Regions from separate parts of the Ensifer sp. ENS11 genome, predicted to be linked through region 1. Evidence: riboswitches for the same ligand, from Rfam matches in the RefSeq annotation. Region 1 holds a riboswitch; each other region holds the start of a gene.
What was found. A riboswitch is a leader RNA that binds a small molecule or an ion and turns the genes downstream of it on or off. The one in region 1 is predicted to bind cobalamin.

Region 2: it holds a riboswitch for cobalamin, as region 1 does, so the genes downstream of both, cobU (bifunctional adenosylcobinamide kinase/adenosylcobinamide-phosphate guanylyltransferase) here and IB264_RS07065 (aromatic ring-hydroxylating dioxygenase subunit alpha) in region 1, are expected to answer to the same signal.
Region 3: it holds a riboswitch for cobalamin, as region 1 does, so the genes downstream of both, metE (5-methyltetrahydropteroyltriglutamate--homocysteine S-methyltransferase) here and IB264_RS07065 (aromatic ring-hydroxylating dioxygenase subunit alpha) in region 1, are expected to answer to the same signal.
Region 4: it holds a riboswitch for cobalamin, as region 1 does, so the genes downstream of both, nrdH (glutaredoxin-like protein NrdH) here and IB264_RS07065 (aromatic ring-hydroxylating dioxygenase subunit alpha) in region 1, are expected to answer to the same signal.

What each region holds. Positions count from the first base shown of each region.
Region 1 is NZ_JACVAN010000002.1:604,081-609,278, reverse strand. It holds gene IB264_RS07080 (FAD-binding oxidoreductase) at 1-743, opposite strand, end outside; gene IB264_RS07075 (L-threonylcarbamoyladenylate synthase) at 896-1,870, opposite strand; gene IB264_RS07070 (DUF6656 family protein) at 1,957-2,556, opposite strand; cobalamin riboswitch at 2,873-3,075, shown strand; gene IB264_RS07065 (aromatic ring-hydroxylating dioxygenase subunit alpha) at 3,181-4,425, shown strand; gene IB264_RS07060 (hybrid-cluster NAD(P)-dependent oxidoreductase) at 4,427-5,198, shown strand, end outside.
Region 2 is NZ_JACVAN010000004.1:103,958-109,155, reverse strand. It holds gene cobN (cobaltochelatase subunit CobN) at 1-2,011, opposite strand, end outside; gene cobW (cobalamin biosynthesis protein CobW) at 2,083-3,147, opposite strand; gene cobU (bifunctional adenosylcobinamide kinase/adenosylcobinamide-phosphate guanylyltransferase) at 3,151-3,675, opposite strand; cobalamin riboswitch at 3,813-4,219, opposite strand; gene IB264_RS09760 (adenylate/guanylate cyclase domain-containing protein) at 4,529-5,198, shown strand, end outside.
Region 3 is NZ_JACVAN010000003.1:299,280-304,477, forward strand. It holds gene metE (5-methyltetrahydropteroyltriglutamate--homocysteine S-methyltransferase) at 1-1,902, opposite strand, end outside; cobalamin riboswitch at 2,000-2,220, opposite strand; gene IB264_RS08445 (LysR substrate-binding domain-containing protein) at 2,683-3,627, shown strand; gene IB264_RS08450 (aspartate/glutamate racemase family protein) at 3,585-4,322, opposite strand; gene IB264_RS08455 (ABC transporter permease) at 4,328-5,149, opposite strand; gene IB264_RS08460 (ABC transporter permease) at 5,151-5,198, opposite strand, start outside.
Region 4 is NZ_JACVAN010000003.1:293,888-299,085, reverse strand. It holds gene metE (5-methyltetrahydropteroyltriglutamate--homocysteine S-methyltransferase) at 1-259, shown strand, start outside; gene IB264_RS08435 (acyl-CoA thioesterase) at 256-1,056, shown strand; cobalamin riboswitch at 1,208-1,434, shown strand; gene nrdH (glutaredoxin-like protein NrdH) at 1,736-1,957, shown strand; gene nrdI (class Ib ribonucleoside-diphosphate reductase assembly flavoprotein NrdI) at 1,975-2,391, shown strand; gene nrdE (class 1b ribonucleoside-diphosphate reductase subunit alpha) at 2,361-4,514, shown strand; gene nrdF (class 1b ribonucleoside-diphosphate reductase subunit beta) at 4,531-5,198, shown strand, end outside.

The DNA of each region.
Region 1 (5,198 bases):
CTCGAGGCCTTGTCGAAGAGGGCCAGCGCATGTTCGACGCTGCCGACGCCGGCAAAGGCCACCTGATGGCCAAGGGGCTTCGGAAACATCCTGAGCACCGCGCCGGTGATCACGCCGAGCGTACCTTCGGCGCCGATGAACAGGTCGCGCAGGTCGTAGCCGGTATTGTCTTTCTTCAGCCGGCGCAGCCCGTCCCAGATCTCGCCGGTCGGCAGAACCACTTCGAGGCCGAGGCAAAGCTGGCGCATGTTGCCATAGGCTAACACTGCGGTGCCGCCGGCATTGGTCGAGAGGTTGCCGCCGATGCGGGCCGAGCCTTCCGACCCGAGCGACAGCGGAAACAGTCGATCGTTATCATCGGCCGCCTTCTGGATATCGGCAAGGATGCAGCCGGCGTCGGCAACGATGACATTGCCGACGGGGTCGATGTCGCGAATCCGGTTCAGCCTCTGCAGCGACAGGACGATATCGGCCTTGCCCTCGCGCGGGATCTGACCCGCCACATGGCCGGTGTTACCGCCTTGCGGAACGATTGCCGTTCGGGTCGCGCTTGCAAGCTTCATGATGCGCGACACCTCCTCGACCGAACCGGGGCGAAGCACCATCGGGGTGGTGCCCTTGTAGAGCCCGCGGGATTCGATGAGGTAGGGCGCGAGGTCCGCCGGGTTCGTCAAGGCATTGGCGCTGCCGACGATGTCGATGAAGGAGGCGATCAGTTCGGGAGAGGGGAGCGTCGTCGTCATGGCCCTGCCTTCGCAAATGCGCCCGACGGCGCTACTGCATAATTCCTTAAATCGGAATCGAATTAAGGACAAAATTATGCAGCGGGTTTAGAGCGTTACAGCGTCCTTTGCGCGTCATATTTGACGCACGGCGCTGGAAAAGTGCCTGTCGGTCAGTCTCTGGGGGCGGCAGCACGCTGCAGCCGGTCGAGGATCGCCTCTCCCAACCCTTCCGAAGGGATGGGGCCGAAGGCGATGGTTGCGGAGCCGCTGGCATCCGCCCTCTTCATATAGTCGAAAAGATTGGCAGCTGCCTCGCGCAGGCTGCCTGCCGGGCTGAGGTCGAGTACGATCGCGGCGTGCTCTTCGCCGGGGAGCGACGCATTGCCGAACCGGATCAGCGCTTCTCCCGGACGCACGTCGGCGGCGTCGAGCCGGACAGCTGCGCCCGGCGCGTAGTGCGAGGCGAGCATGCCCGGGGCCTCGATAGTCGCTCCGGCGCTCTGCGGCCTCGAGACGGTAAGGCCGGTCAGCCTTTCGATTTCGAAGACGTCGAGACCGCCCGGACGCAGCAGGCGCAGCGCGCCGTCCTCGACCTTGATGATCGTCGATTCAAGCCCGATCTCCGCAGAGCCGGCGTCGAGAATGAGCTTGAGGCGCGGCCCGAGATCGGCTTCCACATGGGCAGCGCTTGTGGGACTGATCTTGCCCGACGTATTGGCGCTCGGTGCGGCGAGCGGGCGGCCGAAGCGGGCAATCACCCGACGTGAAAAGCCATCAGGCATGCGGATGCCGAGCGTGTCGAGGCCGGCCGAGGCAAGCGCGTGCACGGTGCTTGTTGTGCGCTGGGGCAGGATCAACGTCAGCGGGCCGGGCCAGAACGCTTCGGCCAGGCGCCGCGACAACGAATCGAATGTCACATGGGCTTCAGCCATCGCCATGTCTGACACATGCGATATCAGTGGGTTGAAGCGTGGACGCCCCTTCATCTCATAAATACGGCTGATCGCATCGGGATTGGTGGCGTCCGCTGCCAGGCCGTAGACCGTCTCGGTCGGAATCGCGACGGGCTCGCCTTCGGCAAGCACCGCACAGGCACGCTCGATCGCCCGTTCCGGCTCGGTCCGTGTATCGATGATTTCGGCCATGTCGCTTCCGTTTCCCTTTCCGAGGCTTCCTTAAAGGAGCCACGGTGAAAACAGAACGATTTTCTTCAGGCAACCGGGTCTGCGCTTCAGAGGCTGCGAATGATGCGCTTCAATGCCTCGTCGCGCGCGCCGAGCATCAGCACGTTCTTGAGCGCGACTTTCGGGTCGTCGGTACGAAAGAGCAGCCCGTTGTCGCGAACGCTGCGATTGATGGTCATCTGCCCCTCTGGCGCATCGGGCTCGATGGCAACGGCGAAGTACATTCGGGAATAGCCGGTCTGGATGCGTTCGAAGAAGTGTTTCTCGTCGCCGAGGTCACAGAAGAAGTTGGCGAAATAGAACGACCAGGTGACGTCCTTGGACGGGGCGAGATGTGTTCTCGCCGCCGTGACATGGCAATAGCCGAGATGCGGCCGACCGGTGAGCGTGCGGTGGAAGATCATCTTGGGAAACTGGATCGAGGTATGGAAGCCGTTCATCCGCTTGTGCGTCGTTTCGCCGGCGGTCGTCAGCTTGTGGGCGGTGCGCTCGGCAACCTCGTCATAGCTCAGATAACGCCGCTCGCGCTGCGACCATTGACGCCTTTCTATGCGGCCGGTGCGCAGGAACTCGGTGTGGACCGCTGTCTTCGGAGCGATCGTTGGCAGCTTCTCGGCTGCGGCGTCGTAGTATTTGAGCTTTGCCATGAACTTCAATGCGCTGTTTGCCGGTTCGGCCGGTTTCTCCGTCAGGCGACGCTAATGCATTATGGTTAATGGAAGATTTCACTCGCGTCGGTGGGCCTTGCCCCGCGTCACGGGAAGACATGTCGCAAAATGGCGAAGGATCCGCGCTTTCTCGCAAGCCTTGCCGGAAAAAGCGACAATTGCTCAATCCTTGAGCTATCCTATTGTTTACAATGAAAAATGATCAATCACAGGGCGTTTGGTGCGCTTGATGTGCTGTGTCGTCTTTCTGGAATCGGATGTCGTTAATCGGCAGCTACGACGATGGCTTCCGCGATTAGATATGCCTACTCAAGGTGCTGTCTTTTAGGGAAGGCGGAGAATTGGGAAGCCGGTCAAAACCCGGCGCTGCCCCCGCAACGGTGGTGGAGCGAAAGCCACGGCACAAAGCCACTGGACGGTTCCGTCCGGGAAGGCGCCGGGCTGGTCCTTGCGGACGGCTCCTGAGCCCGGAAACCAGCCTTGACGCGAACAGACCGTAACGGGTTGCGGCGGGCAGCCGGATCGGAGCCGTCATCGCACAGGCAATGCGCCCGTGCGGGTTCCAGTCCTGCCTCTCCGAAACAAGGCGAACGAGGACAGGACATGGACATCAAGGGCGATATGCTCCGCAAGCTGAAGGGTCGACGCGACGGCTACAGCCTCGACCGGGCCTTCTACATCGACCCCGACTACTACAGGCAGGATCTCGAAAGCATCTGGTACAAGGACTGGTTGTTCATCGGCCACGACTGCGAGATCCCGCGTGCCGGTAACTATTTCACCGTCCAGGTCGGCGATTATCCTGTCATTATCGTTCGCGACCGACAGGGCACGATCCGCGCCCTGCACAATTCCTGCCGTCATCGCGGTTCTCGCGTCTGCGCGCAGCACAAGGGCTCTTCGGCCAAGCTCGTCTGTCCCTATCACCAATGGACCTATGAGCTCGACGGCGCGCTGCTCTTTGCCCGCCAGATGGGCGAGGATTTCGACAAGGCGGCCCACGGCCTGAAGCCGATCCACTGCGAGACCGTCGGCGGTTACATCTTCATCAACCTGTCCGAGCAGCCGATGGATTTCGGCCCGTTCCGCGACATGGTCGCGCCCTATCTTGCGCCGCACCGCCTGGGTGAAACCAAGGTCGCCTTCGAAAGCACGATCATCGAAAAGGGCAACTGGAAACTCGTCTGGGAAAACAACCGGGAGTGCTACCATTGTGCCGCCAACCACCCCGAACTTTGCCGCACCTATCCCGAAGCGCCGACGGCGACCGGTGTGCAGGGCGCCAAGGATGATCCCGTCATTGCCGCGCATTGGGCGAAATGCGAAGCAGCCGGACTGCCGAGCGAGTTCCGGATGTCCGAGACCGGCCAGTTCCGCTCGGCGCGCATGCCGTTGATCGACGACGCCGAGAGCTACACCATGTCCGGCGCCCGCGCCGTGCGGCGGCAACTGTCGGCAGACGTTAGCCAGAAGCATATCGGCACGCTCCTGCTCTTCCATTATCCCTCGACCTGGAACCATGTGCTGGCCGACCACGCCATCACCTTCCGCGTCCTGCCGCTCGGCCCGGAGCTGACGCAGGTGACGACCAAGTGGCTGGTCAACAAGGACGCGGTTGAAGGCGTCGACTACAATCTCGAGCAACTGACGCATGTCTGGACCGAGACCAACGATCAGGACCGCCAGATCGTCGAGGAGAACGCCTTTGGTATTCGCTCGCCGGCCTACCAGTCAGGCCCCTATTCGCCCGAACACGAAGGCGGCGTGATGCAGTTCGTCGAGTGGTATTGCAAGTTCATGGAACAGCGCCTGCAGGGCGAGGCTGCTCCGCTTTCCCGGGTCGCCTGACATGCAGATGGCATCCTCGTTCCATCATTTCGACGAGCTTCATGTCTGGATCGACAGGCAGAACATGCTCGAATGCACATCGGCCGTGATCGAGACCGCCGATGTGATGACCTTTACCTTCCGGGCGGAAAAGCCGGCCTGGTTCCGCTATCTGCCTGGGCAGTTCGTCACGCTCGAGCTGCCGGTCGCCGACGAGCCGGTCATGCGCACCTACACGCTGTCGTCGACGCCCTCCCGGCCGTTGTCGATCGCCGTCACCGTCAAGGCGCAAGCCGATAGCATCGGCACGCGCTGGATGTTCGATCACCTGAAGCCCGGCATGCGGCTGAAGGCGTTCGGTCCGCTCGGCGATTTCAGCTTCGTGCGCCATCCCGGCGAAAAATATCTCTTCATATCGGCAGGCTCCGGCGTCACGCCGATGATGTCGATGACGCGCTGGATGGCGGACTGCGTTCCCGAGACCGACGTCACCTTCATTTCCTGCGCCCGCCGGCCAGACGACCTTCTGTTCCGCTCGGAACTGGAAGTGCTGGCGCGCCAGATGTCCGGGCTAAACCTCGGCTTCGTGGTCGAGGGGCATGAGTCAAGGCACGGATGGCACGGGCTGCGCGGCCGCATCGACGGCGCCAAGCTGCCGCTGCTTGCACCCGACTTCATGGAGCGCACAGTGTTTTGCTGCGGTCCGGAGCCGTTCATGCGCGGCGTGCGCGAGTTGCTGAAGGCGGCCGGTTTCGACATGAGCCGCTATCACGAGGAAAGCTTCCAGCCGGCGG
Region 2 (5,198 bases), on a different contig from region 1:
CGATACCGGCATCGTGGTCGAGGCCGATGTCACGCACGAGGTCGAGGATCTGCCGGCTGAGCAGCCTGAGCCGGCGCGGATCGCCGCCGGCCGCGTCGTAATATTCGTCGACCAGCGCTTCGAGATCCTTCAGCGGCCCATAGGATTCCGCCCTCGTCAGCGGCGGCGTCAAATGGTCGATGATGACGGCGCTGGTGCGGCGCTTGGCTTGCGTGCCCTCGCCGGGATCGTTGACGATGAAGGGGTAGACATGCGGTAGCGGCCCAAAGATCGCCTCGGGATAACAGGTCTCCGACAGCGCTAAGGCCTTGCCGGGCAGCCATTCCAGATTGCCGTGCTTGCCCATATGCACAATGGCCTGCGCGCCGAACTGGTTGCGCAGGAAAGCGTAGAAGGCGAGATATCCGTGCGGCGGCACCAGATCCGGCGAATGGTAGCTTTCCTTCGGATCGATGTTGTAGCCGCGCGCCGGCTGGATGCCGACGACAATCTCGCCGAAGCGGGCAAGCGGCAGCGCGAAGGCGCCATCGAGGAAGAACGGGTCGGTTTCCGGCGCACCCCAGCGGTCGCTGACCTCATCCTGAATCTGTTTCGGAAGCGAATCGAAGAACGTATTGTAATCGCTGAACGAAAGAACTTCGCGGATCTCGCGATCGCGGCTCGCCGCGTTGGTCGGCCCAGCCATCAGGTAGCCGATCAGTGCATCGCCATCCTCAGGCACGCCGGCGACGGGATAACCTTCGCTCGCCATGGCGCGCAGCACTTCAACCGTGCCCGCCGGCGTATCGAGCCCGACGCCATTGCCGAGTCGGCCATCGCGATTGGGGTAATTGGCCATGATGATGGCGATCCGCCGTTCGGCCGGACAGGCGCGGCGCAGTTTTGCCCAATTGACCGCAAGCCTGGCGGCAAAGCGGACCCGGTCGGAAAGCGGTTCGTGCCCGACGATGTTGGCTTCGACCTTGGGATCGTAGATCGAGGCCGCCTTGAAGGAGACGGCGCGCGCCAGAATGCGGCCATCGACCTCCGGCAAGGCAACGTTCATGGCGAGATCGCGCGCCATCAGCCCCTGCGGCGAGGCCTGCCATTGCGCGCGCGACGATCCGGAGAAGATCACCTGCAGCACCGGCGCGCCGGTTGATTCCAACACGGTCGGCTGCCTGTCGGCACCGGGCGAGGAAACGGCAAAGCCGGTGGCGTTCATCACCACGTCGGGTGCCGCCTCGGAAAAAATCGATTGCAGCGTGCCGACCGAAACGGCATCCTTGAGGCTGGAGACAAACAGCGGCAACACGCGCATGCCTTCGGCGGCAAGCGCCTCGATCAGCGCTTCGACCGGCCGGGTCTCGCCGCTCTGGACCAGGGCGCGATAAAAGCAGATCCCGACTGTCGGGGGTTCGAATCCCTCCCCCGCGACCATCCGCTCTTGGACACGTGCCTTCCATTCGCTGACGCCGATGACGCCCGCGCCCGGCCACCAGATGCCGGCCTTGAGCAGCGGTTTTGCCGGCTGCGGCTTTTCCGCGTCTGAGATCAACGCCTCGGCGTAGTCGAGGAACAGGCCGGCATTGTCAGCGCCGCCCTCGGTGAAATAGGCCCAGAGGCGCTGGCGGTCGTCGGCCTCAACGGTCGAAAACGGCTCGAGGCCGGGATCGGGCTTGTCGTCGCCGGGCAGCACCGCGATCTGGAAGCGGTGGGTGACGGCGGCGGCATGCAATGCTTCCAGCACATAACGGAAATAGCTGGCGCCACCGAGCGGCCTGACCACGATGAGTTTTGCATGCCTTGCCGTGCGCTCGACATAGGTGTCGACCGACATCGGGTGCATCAGGTTCATCAGGCTGGCGATGCGCAGGCTCAGCTCCCCGTCGCGCCGGCCATGGGCCGCCGCGATCGACGAAAGCTCGGTGTCGGCGGCCGACAGGAAAAGCACGTCGGCCGGCGTTTGCCCCAGGTCGATCGCCTCGTTGCCGTCGGCGATCGTTCCTTTCTGGGCGAGAAGCAGATGCATGTTTCTGTCCGTTCGAGCAATTCCAGGAAAAGCGTGAAATGGCTTTCCTGGAATTGCGTTGCTTCAAGGAGTTAGGCGAGTGCGGTGATGGCGGCGCGCACCGCAGCTTCGTCCATGTCGTGCAGGCCGATGACGACGAGGCGCGTACCGCGCTTCTCGCCAGCCGCCCAGGCACGGTCGTAATACTGGTCGATGCGGGCGCCAACGGCCTGGATCAGCAGGCGCATCGGCTTGCCGGGCACGTCGGCAAAGCCCTTGAGGCGCAGCACGTCATGCTCTGATATCACGCCCTTGAGGCGATCGATGAAACCTGCCGGATCGGCAATCGCGCCGAGCTCGACGACGAAGCTGTCGAACTCGTCATGAGAGTGCTCCTCGCCGGCCTCATGTTCCATCTCGTGGTGAGACTTGCGGTTGGCGATATCGCTTTCCGTGCCGACGCCGAGGCCGAGCAGGATGGCAGCGGCAACTTCGCCGTTCTTCGCCTCGATCATTGTTGGCTTGCGGTTAGTGCGCGAAGCGACCTCGTCGCGCACGGCCTTGAGGCCGGAGGCGTCGATCAGATCGGTCTTGTTGAGCACGATCAGGTCGGCGGCGGTCAACTGGTCCTCGAACAGTTCCTCGATCGGGCTTTCGTGGTCGAGATTGTCGTCCTCGACACGCAACGCATCGACCTTGTCATGGTCGTCGGCAAAACGGCCGGCGGCAACGGCGGCACTGTCGACCACGGTGACGACGCCATCGACGGTGACTTCGCTGCGGATATCAGGCCAGTTGAAGGCGGCGATCAGCGGCTGCGGCAAAGCGAGGCCCGAGGTTTCAATGATGATATGGTCAGGACGATTTTCGCGCTCGAGCAGCTTGGTCATGGTCGGGATGAAATCATCGGCAACCGTGCAGCAGATGCAGCCATTGGTAAGCTCAATGATATCGTCTTCCGAGCAGGCTTCTGCGCCGCAGCCCTTCAGCACGTCGCCGTCGACGCCGAGATCGCCGAACTCGTTGATGATGAGCGCAATGCGCTTGCCATCGGCGTTCTGCAGCAGATTGCGGATCATCGTCGTCTTGCCGGCACCGAGGAAGCCGGTGATGACGGTCGCCGGGATCTTGCCCTGGTTGGCTCTGGCAGTGGTCATGGATCAACCCTTCATTTTCAGCGGCAATCCGGCCGCGACAAAGTAAACTTCCGCGGATTTCTCCGCAACGATCTGGTGAAGCCGGCCGGCATGGTCGCGGAAATCGCGGACCATGCGGTTCTCGGGCACGATGCCGAGGCCGACTTCGTTGGAAACAAGGATGAGGCGCGCCCGCGCCTCCGGCAGGAAAGCGGCAAGGGCCGCGAACTCTGCCGCCATGTCGCGCCCTTCCATCATCAGGTTGGTGACCCACAGCGTCAGGCAGTCGACGAGCACCACGCGGTTCTCGTCATCGATGCGCGTCAGCAGCGAAACGAGGTCGAGCGGCTCTTCATGCGTCGTCCAGCCTTCGCCGCGCCTTGCCCGGTGATGGTCGATGCGCTCGCGCATCTCGTCGTCCCAGGCACGGCCGGTCGCGACATAGTGCATGCCGAGCCCGGAGGCTTCGACGAGCCTTTCGGAAAAGCTGGATTTGCCGGAACGGGCACCGCCGAGGACCAGAACCGGCCCGGCATGGGAAATGCTCATGTGCGTTGCAGCCTCACGCGCTTGGTCGCGAATTCGAGCGGCAACAGGATTTCACCGCGCCGACGGCGCGTTCGGGAAACGATCGATGAGCCAAGACAACCTCCGTGATGGCGTGGGAAGCGGGCTTCCCTTCGGGCGGAATGCCCCTGTCGGACGGCAGGTCTCCTGGCTCACGGCGTCACGAGTCCACCACATCGCGCCCCGCGTGATCACGCGAAGACCGATGCTTGGGCCCGAACGGCCCGCCTCACCTTCCCGGCGTTTTCTGGTTTCGTGAAAGGCGGACGATTCGTAGAAGAAGAGGCGTCCAACCCGGCTGATCACGAAGCCACGCCAGTGGCTTTTCCGGCTGAATTCCAAACCGCCTTCGATTGCCCCATGCAATCGAAAGGAAGCCGGCTATCAGCCCGATGGCGAACCCTGACCGTTCTACAGTCGCGGGGTCGGCTGCGATAAGGATGCCCGATTTGGGTCCATCCGTCACATTCCCAATTATTCCCCCGCATCGCCACGATCCGGGGAAACCATCCAACGTCAGATGATTAGGAAGCGGGCGCCGCAAAGTCAATCGACGCGTGCGACACGCCACCCGTCGAGATGCGGCGCGCGACAATTTGCCGGCAGCAGGCCGCAAAGGCCACTCCTGCATGTTTTTATCCTTAGATGGTATTCGACCTAAGGATAAAAACATGCAGCAATTCAAAGTGTTACAGCGACCTTTGCGCGTCCAGTAAGACGCGCGGCGCTGTAGTCGACGTCGGAGCGGACGCTCCACGGCAACTGAACTTTATTTTAGCAACGTCAGATATTGCGATAGAGTAGCCGAAAGTCGTTTCGATTATCCGGAAGGCAGATGGAACGCAGGCTCACCGCCGTGATGATTGCCGACGTTTCCGGCTATGGACTGCTCACCCAAGCCGACGAAGAGGGTACGTGTGCCCGCTTTCAGGCCGATCTGCACGGCCTGTTCGAACAAAGGATTGCCGCACATCGCGGGCGGTTGATCAAGACCATGGGCGACGGGTTATTGGTCGAGTTCCAGAGTGTCGTCGAGGCGGTCCGTTGTGCGGTGGAGGTTCAGCGCGCGAAATCCGAAAGCCGCGGCTCCGATCAGGGTCGACTGGAATTCCGCATCGGCATCAATCTTGGCGACGTCATCGTTGAAGGCGACGACATTCACGGCGATGGAGTGATCATTGCCGAGCGCCTGCAGAGCCTCGCCGAACCGGGTGGGATCATCATCTCCGGCACCGCCTACGACCAGGTCGAGAAGCACCTCGATGTCGGCTTCGTCTTTCTCGGCGAACAACGCCTGAAGCATATCGAAAAGCCGGTGCGGACTTACCGGCTGGGGCTGAACGAAGCCCGCCCCGGCAGCGTAAAGGTCGCTGGGCGCCACGCGAAGCGCTGGGCGGCACTCGTTACGTCTGCTGTCGTGCTCGGCGCTGCTGCCGGCGTGGCCTGGTGGCGGCCCTGGGAGTCGCCTGTGGAAACGGTCCAGATACAACCACCGAACCTGACCG
Region 3 (5,198 bases), on a different contig from region 1:
TCGATCGGCCTGTCTCAGTGGCAGTCCCTCGCGCAGCGCCGGTTCGTCGATCTGGATCACGGCGATACCGGCCGTTTCCAGGTCGGTGACTTCGTCGCGCAGCGCCAGTGCGATCTGCCGGCATACGATCGACCGGGGCAGGTCGTCGCGCACGAACGACCATTGCAGCATCGTCACCGGGCCGGTGAGCATGCCCTTCATCGGCTTGTCCGTCAGCGACTGCGCATAGGTTGCCCAATCGACCGTCATCGGGTTCGGGCGCGAGACATCGCCGAAGATGATCGGCGGGCGTACGTAGCGCGAGCCGTAGCTCTGCACCCAACCGCTCTGAGTGAACCCATAGCCGGAGAGCTGCTCGCCGAAATACTGCACCATGTCGTTGCGCTCGAATTCGCCGTGCACCAGCACCTCGATGCCGATTTCCTCCTGCCAGCGCACGGCCTTCTCCGTCTCCTGGCGCAGGTAGGCGAGGTAGTCGACATAGCTGAGCTCGCCCTTGGCATGCAGCGATCGTGCCTGGCGCACCTCTGACGTCTGCGGGAAGGAGCCGATCGTCGTCGTCGGGAAGAGCGGCAGTGCCAGCCTGTCTTCCTGCCGCCGCCGGCGCGTTGCAAAACTCGATTGACGGCGGCTGTCTGCTGCCGTCAGGTTCTTCAAGCGTCCGGCAACGAGTGGATCGTGGACCTTGAGCGAGGTCAGCCGTGCCTCGACCGCAGCAATCGATTTTGCAAAGACCTGCTCGGGATTGGCCAGGCCCGGCTCGAATGCGCGGGCAAGCAGGCTGAGTTCGTCCAGCTTCTGCAGGGCGAAGGCAAGCCAGGAGACGAGCTCCGGATCGAGCGCTCGTTCGAGATCGAGGTCGATTGGCACATGCAGCAGCGAGCACGATGGTGCAAGCTCGATACGATCGCGGCCATGCGCCTCGATCAACGGCTGCAGCCGGCGGAAGAGGCCGGCAAGATCGGTACGCCACACATTGCGGCCATCGACGACGCCGAGCGACAGCACAAGCTGTGCCGGTACCGTCTGAAGTAGCAAGTCGAGCTGTTGCGGCGCCCGCACGAGGTCGACATGCAGCCCGGCAACCGGCAGCGAAAGGGCTGTCGGCATGTTGTCACTGACCGCGCCGAAATAGGTCGCGAGCATGATTTTCAACTGCGGAAGTTCCGAGGCGAACGTCTGGTAGGTCAGCGCCAGCGCCTGGCGTTCCCGCTCAGTGAGATCGAGCACCAGGCATGGCTCGTCGATCTGCACCCATTCGACGCCGGCTTCCCCAAGCTCGGTGAGAAGCTTCGTATAAACAGGCAGCAGCCGCTCGATCAGATTGATGGTGTCGAATCCGCCGGCAAGCGCCTTGCCCAGTTTCAGGAAGGTGACGGGGCCGAGGACGACAGGGCGGGTGACATGCCCGAGCGCCTTGGCTTCGAGGAAGGCGTCAAGCGGCGCATTGCTCGTCAGCTCGAAGCGCTGATCCTCCGCGAATTCCGGAACCATGTAGTGGTAGTTCGTGTCGAACCACTTGGTCATCTCCAGCGCCTGGTTGCCCCCGTCGGGCCCGCCATGCGTGCAACCGGACGCGCAGGCGGCAGTCGTCGAACCGCGCGCCATGGCGAAATAGGCGTCGAGGTCGACCGGGCCGCCCTTCCAGCCATAGGCCGGTGGCACCGCACCAACCAGCACTGATGTGTCGAGAACCTGGTCGTAAAGCGAGAAGTCGTTCGATGGAATGATCTGGATCCCACGCGCCTTTTGCGCGGCCCAGTTTTCGGCCCGCAGCCTGGCGGCGACGTCGAGCAGGTCCTGTCTCTCGATCTTGCCGGCCCAATAACGCTCCAGCGCGAACTTCAGTTCACGGTGGCTGCCGATACGTGGAAAGCCGAGATTGGCTGTCTTGATGGTCATTTCCTTACCCCGAAGGTTGTGGGCAAGGCTTTGAATGCGACGCATCCACGACCGAGACTGGCTCGCTCGTCAAGGCGACACATCGGACACCCCGCCCGTGGACGTTATCTATCGCGGCAGGTCTCCTGGCTTGCGGGTCAACACGAACCGTCCCGTCTTCCCGAGGCGTCTCCCTCAGTGACATCATTGGACGACCGCTCGCCGCTTACAGTTGCGGGGGCAGCTCCGGCATGAGCGCCTTGCAGCGCCGCACCGAATTCCCTCTTAGCTCCGGCCTGTCGTCAGACGAGCCGCAGAACCACGATTGTTCGACAATGCCCCGCAAAGTCGACGGCGTCAATCGTATAAAGAAATGTTTATGTCTTTATTTTCTCCATTCGGCCGAGGTCGAAAGCTTGTCGCGAGGGCGGCGACGCGACTTCATCATTTGGCGTCTGCGGCGAAAGGGCACCGCCCGGATCAGAGCCCGCTACGTGCTGCCACGGATCAGCAACATCGCCCGCGCGCGCCCGGATGCTGTCATTGTCTCGCGTCAGGCCGATGTCCCTCAGTTGGAACTCGCTGAATGTATCGATGGTCGTCGTGGCGTCGGCAGCTCTCTTGGCCGAAGTCCAGACGTGGAGGATGATCGATCGCAGTGCGCTAAGCATTGCTAACCCCTTCAGTTCTGTGGTGATGTGTTCGCGAGAAAATTGAGGATTTTGGTGGTTTCGCGCAAAGCGATTTCTCGCATGCTGCCATAAAGAATGCTTATCTCACTTCATGAGCAAGATTCCCCCCATGAGTGCGGTGCGCGCGTTCGAGGCCGCAGCCAGGCACTTGAGTTTCACCCGCGCGGCGCAGGAGCTCGGCATGACGCAAGCCGCTGTCAGCTATCAAATCCGACTGCTGGAGGACCGCACCGGCACGCCGCTGTTTGTCCGTCTGCCGCGGGAAGTGCGCTTGACGGCTGCCGGACGGCAGCTTGCGCCGAAGGTGACCGAGGCGCTCGATCTACTGGGTACGGCGTTCTCCGAGATTGCCGACAAGACCGAGCATCACCTGCACATCTCGGTACTGCCAACCGTCGTCTCAAGTTGGCTTGGTTCCAGGCTCGCCTCGTTTCAGACAGCCCATCCAAACATCAGCATTCGCGTGCACATGTCCACGGAGCTGATCGACTTCAAGCGCGATGCGATTGATCTCGTGGTGCGCAGCGGCAACGGCGACTGGTCGGGCAATGAAGTGTTTCCTCTTTTCCCGATCGAATACATGCCCGTCTGTACGCCGACGTTCCTGGAAAAACATCAGCTGAAGGATCCGGCCGACGTTCTCACGGTGAGGCGCTTCGGCAACGCCAGCTGGTGGCGGCGCTGGATGACCGAAGCGGGCGTGGAACCGCCGGCCAGCAATGGCACTGAGCTGATCTTCGACGTCCAGGCAATGGATGTGGCCACCACATTGCTCGATCATGGCATTGCCATGGTCGTCTCCACCTTTGTGATTGAGGAGCTTCGCAGCGGAAAACTCGTCCGGCCGTTCAACCATGTGGTCAGGGATGGCCGTGCCTATTGGCTGGTCTATCCGCAAAGCCACCGGCGGCAGAACAAGATCCAGGTGTTTCGCGAGTGGATCATTGCCGAAGCCGCCACATCGAACGCGCAGCTGGCCGCCGTGGCCGGAGAGCTTCCCTCGGTACGGTCTCAAGCCGAGATCGGTGCGAGCGCGCTCATAAGACCTGAATAAGATTTGCTGAGCGGCGGAGCATAGGAGCCGCGCTTGCTGGTCGTCAGTCCTTGCGACACCAACGCCTCGGCCTGCTTGACGGCTGCCGATACGCCATCAATGACCGGAACGCCGTATTCGGCTTGAAGTGCGCGCGCAAGATCGGCCATCCCGGCGCAGCCAAGCACGATCGCCTCGGCGCCGTCCTCAACGAGCGCCAGCTCGATTTCGCATCGCAGCTTCGCCAACGCGGGCGAAGCCTTGTCCTCAAGCTGCAGCACCGGGATGTCCGCAGCGCGAACCTTCGTCCGGGCACTCATCCCATAGCGTATGACCAGGTTCTCGATAAGCACACGCGACCGCTCGAGTGTGGTTACGACGGTGAAACGCTGAGCAAGCATGGCGGCCGTCGCCACAGCGGATTCGCAAAGCCCGACCACGGGGATGCGGGCAAGCGCGCGGGCTGCTTCCAGACCAGTATCGTCGAAGCATGCGATGACGGCGGCGTTGGCGCCTGCCGCTTCGCCGTCCCGGATTTCGGTGAGCACGCCCGGAAGCGCGATCGCGCCATCATAGTGGCCTTCGATCGAAGCCGGTCCGGACTTGGACGTCCTCGCGATGATCTCCGTGTTCGGGCCCGCGACGGCGCGGGCTGCGGCCGCCGCCTTCTCGGTCATGGATAGGGTGGTGTTCGGATTGACGATCAGAATGCGCATCGAACCTAGCTCATTTTTACCTGCCGCCGACGAAGCGTCAGAATGACGGCAAGCGCGACGAGGATGGTGGTGAAGGAGAAGAGCGTCGTGACCGTGCCCAGCGCGTAAAGCACCGGCGTCGTCACATTGGTGGTCATTCCGTAGATTTCCAATGGCAGGGTGTTGTAGCTGCCCGAGGTCATCAGTGTACGGGCGAACTCGTCGTAGGAAAGGGTGAAGCCGAAGAGGCCGACCCCGATCAGGCTCGGCGCTATCATCGGCAGCACCACATGCCGAAACGTCTGCCACGGGGTGGCGCCGAGATCGCGGGCCGCCTCTTCATAGGCCGGCGAAAAGCGGTTGAAGACGGCAAACATGATCAAGACGCCAAAGGGTAGGGTCCAGGTAAGATGTGCGCCGAAGCCGGAGGAATACCAGGCGGGCTTCAGGCCAAACTGCTGGAAGACGACACCGATCCCGAGCGAGATGATGATCGAGGGCACGACCAGGCTGGCAACGGTCAGGTAGAAGAGGGCCGTCGCCCCCTTGAAGCGGTGGCGAAAGGCAAGGCCGGCGAGGAGCGCCACGACGACGTTGACCACCATCACCATCAGTCCCAGCGTGAATGAGCGGCGGAAGGACGCGCCGAAGTCGCCGACCGCCTGTTTCTCGAAGAGATTGTAGAACCAGTGCAGCGATAGTCCGTTCAACGGAAATGTGAGACCGCCATTCGGCCCCTGAAAGGACAGGATCAGCACCGCCGACAACGGCCCGTAGAGAAACAGCACGAACAGGGCGAAGAAGCCCGCGAGCAGGTAGAATTCAAGGGTGCGCCGCTCATGGTTCATCTCAGAGTTCCTTTCGGATATCAACGACCCGAAGGATCGCGGCGACCAT
Region 4 (5,198 bases), on a different contig from region 1:
TCAGGCCTATCCGAACGAGATCGGCCCCGGCGTCTACGACATCCACTCGCCGCGGGTACCCACTGTCAACGAGATGGTGCATCTGATCGAACAGGCGACCGACGGTCTGACGCCGGCGCAGATCTGGGTCAATCCGGATTGTGGGCTGAAAACAAGGCGGTGGGAGGAAGTTCGCCCGGCGCTCGTCAACATGGTCGCGGCGGCGCAAACGCTGCGCCAATCCTTCACTGCCGGCCGGCAAGAGGCCGCAAACGCATGACGGACGATAGCAATATCGAGAAGGCGCCGGGGGAAACCCCGGCGCCCGCCACCTTGATCGACATCGTCTTTCCCGGCGACACCAATCACCACGGCACGCTCTTCGGCCGTGCGGGCCTCGCACTCATGGACCGGACCGCCTTCATCGTCGCCACGCGCCACGGCCGCGTTCCCTTCGTCACCGCCTCCTGCGATCGCGTCGACTTCCGCGGCCCCGCCCACATCGGCCATATCGTCAGCTGCAGCGGCCGCCCGATCCGGGTCGGGCGGCGTTCGATGGTCGTCGAAGTCGATATGATCGCGGAAGATCTGACGGCCGGCACCCGCGATCTGTGCGCCCGCGGCCAGTTCACCATGGTCGCGATGCCGGAGGGCAAGGGCGCCGGCTGGTCGTTGCCTTCTCTCGACACCGATGCGATCGGAGCGCCAAAAGACGATGCCGTGCGCATGGTCGATATCGTCTTTCCGGATCAGGCCAACAGCTTCGGCGCCATGTTTGGCGGCGACGCGCTGGCGCAGATGACCAAGGCCGCCTTCGGCGCGGCGACACGGGCGAGCCGCAAGACGACAGTGCTCGCCTCCTGCCAGCGCATCGATTTCAAGCACCGGATCACCGTTGGCTCGATCATCGAGCTTGTCGCCAGGATTGTGCGCACCGGACGGAGCTCGACGACGGTCGATGTCGAATTGTGGTCAGAGGATTTGACGGGAGCGAAACAGACCCTGACTGCCCATGGCGCCTTCATCATGGTGGCAGTCGACGGGGACAATCGTCCTGTTCCCGCCTTCGCGGCTTGAGGATTTCAGCAGAGCTGTCAATGACGGCTCTCCATCCACAGGCTTCGCCGACACTTGTCGTTTACTCCCCGCTATCCACACCCGAAAAAATATTGTCCGCCTCCCAGGTGGCTTCGACATGGAACCTATTGACGCAATTTTCCCGACATATACTATATCTAGTGTTCGAGGTTCTCCCGATTCGCAAGGATTGGGAGCGAAGATGGGAATACGGTGCCGTCGTAGCGATTTCGCTTGGCTAAGCCGTGGCTGCCCCCGCAACTGTAAACGGCGAGCAACTGTCCAGCATTCGGCCACTGAAGCATGATGCATCGGGAAGGTCCGGACAGAAGCACCGACCCGTGAGCCAGGAGACCTGCCTCGATCGATAAACGTCCACGGGCGGGGTGTCCGGAGAGGTCAGAGGTGTGCATGGGGCAGGATGAAACCTGCCTGATCGTCTCGACGTCTCCCCGGAAGCGCCGTCTTCAACTTCGGGGTGAAGTCATGTCCGCGTCATCGAATTCCTATCATTCGCCAATGAAGAGGCGCGGGAAGCCGCGAATCTGACGAACAACCGCGCCCGGGTCTTCTCGACCCGAGCAAGCGGTCATCCTGCCAGTCCTGCATTTCGCCGGATCGCTTGTGCGTATCCGCATGCCTTTTCATGCCCAGATCCAGCCGACCAAACGAGGAAGAAATGAACGTCACCGTCTACAGCAAGCCCGCCTGCGTCCAGTGCACCGCAACCTATCGCGCGCTCGACCGCCAGGGCGTCAATTACGAGGTGATCGACATTTCGGTCGACCAGGACGCGTTCGAGACGGTCAAGGGCCTTGGCTACATGCAGGTTCCCGTCGTCATCGCCGGTCCGGAGCACTGGGCAGGCTTCCGCCCCGACAAGATCAGCGCACTGTCCTGAAGCCGAGGTACGGCGCGATGGGGCTGATCGTCTATTTTTCCACCCGCTCGGAAAACACCCATCGCTTCGTCGGCAAGCTCGGCCTGCGCGCCAGACGCATTCCCGTCAGCGCGGCCGACGCGCCGCTCGACGTGCACGAACCCTATGTGCTCGTCGTCCCGACCTATTGCGGCGACGACGGCCGGGGCGCCGTGCCCAAACAGGTGATCCGCTTTCTCAACGATGCGGACAACCGCTCCCACATCCGCGGCGTGATTGCCGCGGGCAACAGCAATTTCGGCGCGACCTACGGGATCGCCGGCGACGTGATCTCGGCCAAGTGCCAGGTGCCCTATCTCTACCGGTTCGAACTGTTGGGAACCGATGAGGACGTCGCCAATGTCAAAAACGGGATGGAACGATTTTGGACGTCTCAACACTCGAACGCCCCTTGAAGGCGACGGAATCGGCGCTCGATTACCACGCGCTGAACGCCATGCTGAACCTCTATGACGAGGACGGCCGGATCCAGCTCGACAAGGACCGGTTGGCGGCAAAGCAGTACTTCCTGCAGCACGTCAACCAGAACACCGTGTTCTTCCATAACCTGCGCGAAAAACTCGATTACCTCGTCACCGAGGGCTACTACGAGCAGGAGGTTCTCGACCAGTATTCGTTCAACTTCGTGCGCGACCTGTTCGATCACGCCTATGACAAGAAGTTCCGTTTCCCGACCTTTCTCGGCGCCTTCAAATATTACACCAGCTACACGCTGAAGACCTTCGACGGGAAGCGCTACCTCGAGCGCTACGAGGACCGGGTCTGCATGGTGGCGCTGACGCTGGCGCGCGGCGACGAGGCGCTGGCGCGCGACATGGTCGACGAGATCATCTCCGGTCGCTTCCAACCGGCGACCCCGACCTTCCTCAACGCCGGCAAAAAGCAGCGCGGCGAGCTCGTCTCCTGCTTTCTGCTGAGGGTCGAGGACAACATGGAATCGATCGCGCGCGGCATTAATTCGGCGCTACAATTGTCGAAGCGCGGCGGCGGCGTGGCGCTGTCGCTTACCAACATCCGCGAGGCCGGCGCCCCGATCAAGCAGATCGAAAACCAGTCGTCCGGCATCATTCCCGTGATGAAGCTGCTGGAGGATTCGTTCTCCTACGCCAACCAGCTTGGCGCCCGCCAGGGTGCCGGCGCCGTCTATCTCAACGCCCACCACCCCGACATCATGCGTTTCCTCGACACCAAGCGGGAGAACGCCGACGAGAAGATCCGTATCAAGACGCTGTCGCTGGGCGTCGTCGTTCCCGACATCACCTTCGAACTCGCCAAGAACAACGAGGACATGTACCTGTTCTCGCCCTATGACGTGGAGCGCGTCTACGGCGTTGCCTTCACCGACATCTCGGTCACGGAAAAATATCGGGAAATGGTCGCCGACAGCCGGATCCGCAAGAAGAAGATCAAGGCGCGCGAGTTCTTCCAGGTGCTGGCCGAAATCCAGTTCGAGTCGGGCTATCCCTACATCATGTTCGAAGACACGGTGAACCGCGCCAACCCGATCGCCGGCCGCATCACCATGAGCAACCTCTGCTCAGAAATCCTCCAGGTCAGCGAAGCCAGCGAGTACAATGACGACCTGTCCTACAAGCACCTGGGCAAGGACATCTCCTGCAATCTCGGCTCGCTGAATATCGCCGCCGCGATGGATTCGTCCGATTTCGGCAAGACGATCGAGACATCGATCCGGGCGCTGACCGCGGTCTCCGACATGAGCCATATCGCCTCGGTTCCCTCCGTCGAGAAGGGCAATGACGACAGCCATGCGATCGGCCTCGGCCAGATGAACCTGCACGGCTATCTCGCCCGCGAACGGGTCTATTACGGTTCGGACGAAGGCGTCGATTTCACCAACATCTACTTCTACACGGTGACCTACCACGCCATCCGCGCCTCCAACCGCATCGCCGTCGAACGCGGGTCGAGCTTCAAGGGCTTCGAGAACTCGAAATACGCCTCGGGCGACTATTTCGACAAGTACACCGAACAGGAATGGAAGCCGGCGACCGAGCGGGTGCGCGAACTGTTCGAAACCGCAGGCATCGATATCCCGACGCAGGAAGACTGGCTGGAACTCAAGCAGGCGGTGATGACATCCGGCCTCTACAACCAGAACCTGCAGGCGGTGCCGCCGACCGGCTCAATCTCCTATATCAACCATTCGACCTCCTCGATCCACCCGATCGTCTCGAAGATCGAGATCCGCAAGGAAGGCAAGATCGGCCGCGTCTATTATCCCGCGGCCTTCATGACCAACGACAATCTCGACTACTACCAGGATGCCTATGAGATCGGTCCGGAGAAGATCATCGACACCTATGCGGCTGCGACCCAGCATGTCGACCAGGGGCTTTCGCTGACCTTGTTCTTCAAGGACACGGCAACGACCCGCGACATCAACCGCGCGCAGATCCATGCCTGGAAGAAGGGCATCAAGACGATCTACTACATCCGCCTTCGTCAGATGGCGCTGTCCGGCACGGAAGTGCAGGGCTGCGTTTCCTGCGCGCTTTGATACTCCGGGGAACAAGATGAACATCCAACTGAAGACCAAGGCGCCCAAGGGCTCGCAAGCCGTGCGCGCCATCAACTGGAACCGTATCGAGGACGACAAGGACCTTGAGGTCTGGAACCGGCTCACCGGCAATTTCTGGCTGCCGGAAAAGGTGCCGCTTTCCAACGACATTCCCTCCTGGGCGGCGTTGCGGCCGGAAGAGCAGCAGCTGACGATCCGTGTGTTCACGGGCCTGACCCTGCTCGACACGATCCAGACGAGCATCGGCGCACCGACACTGATGGCGGATTCGATCACGCCCCATGAGGAAGCGGTTTATTCCAACATCTCCTTCATGGAAGCGGTGCATGCCCGTTCCTATTCCTCGATCTTTTCGACGCTTTGCTCGACACCTGATGTCGATGACGCCTATCGCTGGTCGGAGGAGAACGAACATCTCCAGAAGAAGTCGGCGCTCATTCTCGAGCAGTATCGCACCACGGATCCGCTGAAGCGCAAGATCGCCAGCGTCTTCCTCGAGAGCTTCCTGTTCTACTCCGGCTTCTATCTGCCGATGTATTGGTCGAGCCGCGCCAAGCTGACCAACACCGCCGACATGATCCGCCTCATCATCCGCGACGAAGCGGTGCACGGCTACTACATCGGCTACAAGTTCCAGAAGGGCCTGGAGCGGCTGAGTAACGA